2 regions of the Streptomyces sp. NPDC001373 genome follow, and region 2 is predicted to be linked to the other one. Evidence: riboswitches for the same ligand, from Rfam matches in the RefSeq annotation. Region 2 holds a riboswitch; the other holds the start of a gene.
What was found. A riboswitch is a leader RNA that binds a small molecule or an ion and turns the genes downstream of it on or off. The one in region 2 is predicted to bind glycine.

Region 1 (2,387 bases), on a different contig from region 2:
GCGATCGGCTTGCCCAGCGTCGGGGACGGGGCGCCGGAGGTGACCTCGCCGATGACCTTGCCGTCGGCGACCACGGGGAAGCCGGCGCGCGGGACGCGGCGGCCCTCGGCGACCAGGCCGACCAGCTTGCGCGGGGCCTGCGTGGCGGCGCGCTCGGCGGCGGCCTCCAGGGCGGCGCGGCCGACGAAGTCGCCCTCCTTCTCGAACTTCACGACCCGGCCCAGCCCGGCGTCGAAGGGCGTGAGGGAGGTGGTCAGCTCGTGCCCGTACAGCGGCATGCCCGCCTCCAGGCGCAGGGTGTCGCGGCAGGACAGGCCGGCCGGGACCAGGCCGGCGCCCTCGCCGGCCTTGGTCAGCGCCTGCCACAGCTCCACGGCGTGCTCGGGGGAGATGAACAGCTCGAAGCCGTCCTCGCCGGTGTAGCCGGTCCGGGCGATCAGCGCGGGCACGCCCGCGACGGTGCCCGGCAGGCCCGCGTAGTACTTCAGGCCGTCCAGGTCGGCGTCGGTCAGCGAGGCCAGGATGCCGGGGGACTCGGGGCCCTGGACGGCGATCAGCGCGTACGCCTCGCGGTCGTCGCGGACCTCGGTGTCGAAGCCGGCGGCGCGCTCGGTCAGGGCGTCCAGGACCACCTGGGCGTTGGAGGCGTTGGCGACGACCATGTACTCGGTCTCGCCGAGGCGGTAGACGATCAGGTCGTCGAGGATCCCGCCGTCCTCCTGGCAGATGTGCGTGTAGCGGGCGCGGCCGACGCCGACGGTGGAGATGTTGCCGACGAGGGCGTAGTCCAGCGCCTTGACGGCCTCGGGGCCCCGGACGGTGATCTCGCCCATGTGGGAGAGGTCGAACAGGCCGGCCTTGGTGCGCACGGCGTTGTGCTCGTCGCGCTCACTGGCGTAGCGCAGCGGCATGTCCCAGCCCGCGAAGTCGGTCATGGTCGCACCGAGCGACCGGTGCAGCGCGTCGAGCGCGGTCAGGCGGGGGGCAGTGCTCATGGGTGTGGCTCCCGGGTCCCAGGGCATGACATGACGAGGACGATCCTCCCCATCTGTCATCGGAACCTGAGAGGTTCGCCGAGAGTTCCCACGCGGGGGAACGCCGACTTGCACCTTGGGTGGAGCTGACGGACAGCTCGCTTTTCAGATCTGCCTCATCCACGCGGTACGGGGCCTGAGAGATTCAAGGGAGGAACTTGCTCCTTCGGCGCCCGGGCACGGCCTCGCGGCCAGCCGGGACTCTCCCGCGCGGATTCAAGCGGCCGGTATGCAGTTGGTGTCCAGATGGCGCACATCATGCCACGGGACGGGCGGAAGCGGGCAGGGGGGCCCGAAAGAACGTACGGAACGCCAAAGGCACCGGTGGTCCCGGTGGTCCCAGGTGCGGCCTTCGGTGGTCCCAGGTGCTGGACGACCCGCCCGGAACCGGGGCGCCCGGATTACCGTCTCTTTACATTCAGCGGGCACAGGGCCCTCACGGCCCGAGTCGGGGGGAGACGATCACGTGCGGAGATTCGGAGTGGTGACCAGTACGGGCGCGGTGGACGGGACCCGGGTGCGGCCTCTGGCCGCCCCGGCCGCCGGCACGGTCCGCGACCTGCGCGGATCGGCCGCCCGGAGCCCGCGGAGCCTGAGCTTTCGCGCGGGGGACATCGTGGTGGTGTCCGGCCTGCCGGGCGGTGGCAAGAGCACGCTGATCAAGCGGGCGGCCCCCGGCGGCGGCATCGACTCCCAGGACGTCCGCGAGCGCTGGGAGCGCCGGATGCCGCAGGCGCTGCCGTACGCGGCGTACCGCCCGCTGGTACGCGCGGCCCACTACTGGGCCCTGTGGCGCGAGCTGCGCTCCGGCGCGTCCGTAGTCGTCCACGACTGCGGCACCCAGTCCTGGGTCCGGGCCCTCCTGGCGGCCACCGTCCGCCGCCGGGGCAGCCGGCTCCACCTCCTCCTGCTGGACACCACCCCGGAGGAGGCCCTTGCCGGCCAGGAGTCCCGCGGCCGCGGGGTCTCGCCGTACGCCTTCGCCCGCCACCGCGCGGCGGTGGCCCGCCTCCTGGAGGCCGCCGCCGCGGGCCGCTCCCCGAGGGGCTGCGCCACCACCACCCTCCTGGACCGCCCCTCGGCGGCGACCCTGACGCGGATCACCTTCACGCCCTGACCCGGCCCGGGTGTGCCGCGGCGCGGGGCGGGGGGACGGCTCCGCACAGCGGCGGCCGGGTACCGGATAGCCTCGGGGCGACATCCACGGGACGCACCACAAAGGCAGGGGCACATGCAGGGCAACGGCTGGCCGGCGAACGAGTTGGAACAGGTGCTCGGGACGGCCCTCGGGCAGCCGGACGCCGGCCCCCGCGTCCTGGAGGCCCTGGGCCGCAGCCGGTTCTGGGTGCCGCT
Region 2 (2,387 bases):
GGCCTCCGGGGCCCCTGGGGGCTCCAGGGGTCCCGGAGGCCCCCCCGGCGCCCGGGGAGGACCCGCGGGCCGCCGCGGCGCGGCACTGGCCCGCGGGCAGCGACGTACGGCACGCGGTGTACGGGCCGGGGTGGGTGCAGGGCAGCGGGGTCGGGCGGGTGACCGTGCGGTTCGAGCAGCCCGGGTCACCGCCCGGGCGGGTCCGTACGTTCCTGGTGGACGACCCCGAGCTGGAGGCCTCCGATCCGCTGCCCCTCGTGGGGCGGCCTGCTCCGGAGGACACGGCCTAGCGGGGCCTAGCGGTTCTCCGGCGGGGGGAGGTGGAGGTCGCCGGGCAGGGACACGTCCAGGCCGTAGTGGTGGTACAGCTGGAGCTCCTGTTCGGGGGAGAGGTGGCGGCCGACGCCGAAGTCGGGGGCGTCCCTGATCAGGGAGCGTTCGAAGGGGACGCGCAGCACCTCTCCGACCACCTCGCTCGGCTCCAGCGGGACGAAGGCGTCCCTGCCGAACAGGCCGGTGCGGACCGCGGCCCACTCCGGGACACCCGTGGCGTCGTCCAGGTAGACCTCGTCCACGGTGCCGATCTTGGCCCCGTTCCGGTCGAACGCCTTGCGGCCGATCAGGCTGCGCGGATCGATGTCGGTCTGCACGGTCCCTCCACATGGTCGCAGTCATCCGTAATGACTACAAAAGTGCATATTCTGATAGGGGGCCACTCGAGGGAGGGTCCAGATCCTCGCTGGTAGGCTGGGTGGCGGCTGTTGACCCTGTGCGGGAGAGTCCTCCGAGTGAGCTCGACGGAGGCGCCGAAGGAGCAAATCCTCCCCGGAATCTCTCAGGCATACGTACCGCACGCGACGAGGCCACTCTGGAAAGCAGGAGCGGGTGCCGGGCGCGCAGTGCCGGTCCCACTCCTCACCGACGGTGAAAGCCGGACGACGGGCGACCCCCGAGACTCCGGTGAAGCTCTCAGGTTGAGATGACAGAGGGGGAGGCCGTCCGGGTGCCCGCGCCGTGGTGCCCCTCGCAGGTCATATGACCAGGAGGCCTCCGTAATGACCGCCAACCGCATTCCGCTCTCCCAGCTCGAGCGGGGCATCCCCTTCGAGCAGCGTCACATCGGCCCGGATGCCGAGGCGCAGGCGAAGATGCTCGCCCAGGTGGGCTACGGCTCCCTCGACGAGCTGACCGCCGCCGCGGTGCCGGATGTGATCAAGACCGCCGAAGCGCTGAACCTGCCCGAGGCGCGGACCGAGGCCGAGGTGCTCGCCGAGCTGCGCTCGCTCGCCGACCGCAACCAGGTCCTGTCGTCGATGATCGGTCTCGGTTACTACGGGACCTTCACGCCGCCGGTGATCCTGCGCAACGTCATGGAGAACCCCGCCTGGTACACGGCCTACACCCCGTACCAGCCGGAGATCTCTCAGGGCCGCCTGGAGGCCCTGCTGAACTTCCAGACGGTCGTCGCCGAGCTGACCGGCCTGCCGACCTCCGGTGCCTCCCTGCTCGACGAGGGCACCGCCGCCGCCGAGGCCATGACGCTGGCCCGCCGCGTGGGCAAGGTCAAGGGCAACGTCTTCCTGGTGGACGCCGACGCGCTGCCGCAGACCATCGCCGTGATCGAGACCCGCGCCGAGCCGATCGGCATCGAGGTCGTCGTCGCGGACCTCTCCGAGGGCATCCCCGCCGAGATCGCCGAGCGCGGTGTCTACGGCGTGCTCCTCCAGTACCCGGGCGCCTCCGGCGCCGTGCGCGACATCAAGGCCGTCATCGACCAGGCCCACGGGCTCGGCGCGATCGTCACCGTCTCCGCCGACCTCCTCGCGCTGACCCTGCTGGCCTCCCCGGGCGCCCTCGGCGCGGACATCGCCGTCGGCACCACCCAGCGCTTCGGCGTCCCGATGGGCTTCGGCGGCCCGCACGCCGGTTACATGGCCGTCCAGGCCAAGCACGCCCGCTCGCTGCCCGGCCGCCTCGTCGGCGTCTCCGTGGACGCGGACGGCAACAAGGCCTACCGCCTGGCCCTCCAGACCCGCGAGCAGCACATCCGCCGCGAGAAGGCCACCAGCAACATCTGCACCGCGCAGGTCCTGCTCGCCGTCATGGCCGGCATGTACGCCGTCTACCACGGCCCGGACGGCCTGAAGACGATCGCCCGGCGCACCCACCGCTACGCCGCGCTGCTCGCCGCGGGCCTGACGGCCGGCGGGGTCGAGCTGGTGCACGGCTCCTTCTTCGACACCGTCACCGCCCGGGTGCCCGGCAAGGCCGCCGAGGTCGTCGCCGCCGCGCGCGAGGGCGGGGTGAACCTCCACCAGGTGGACGCCGGTCACGTCTCGATCTCCTGCGACGAGACCACCCTGCGCGCCGACCTCGAGGCCGTCTGG

Region 1: linked by a shared signal. The riboswitch ahead of gcvT (glycine cleavage system aminomethyltransferase GcvT) and the one ahead of gcvP (aminomethyl-transferring glycine dehydrogenase) in region 2 are both predicted to bind glycine.

Annotation. Positions count from the first base shown of each region.
Region 1 covers NZ_JBIAWQ010000001.1:303,273-305,659, reverse strand. The annotation lists gene gcvT (glycine cleavage system aminomethyltransferase GcvT) at 1-995, opposite strand, end outside; glycine riboswitch at 1,150-1,253, opposite strand; gene ACFY15_RS01495 (AAA family ATPase) at 1,537-2,151, shown strand; gene ACFY15_RS01490 (enhanced serine sensitivity protein SseB) at 2,266-2,387, shown strand, end outside.
Region 2 covers NZ_JBIAWQ010000016.1:138,780-141,166, reverse strand. The annotation lists gene ACFY15_RS28870 (DNA polymerase IV) at 1-290, shown strand, start outside; gene ACFY15_RS28865 (PRC-barrel domain-containing protein) at 297-650, opposite strand; glycine riboswitch at 763-861, shown strand; gene gcvP (aminomethyl-transferring glycine dehydrogenase) at 1,056-2,387, shown strand, end outside.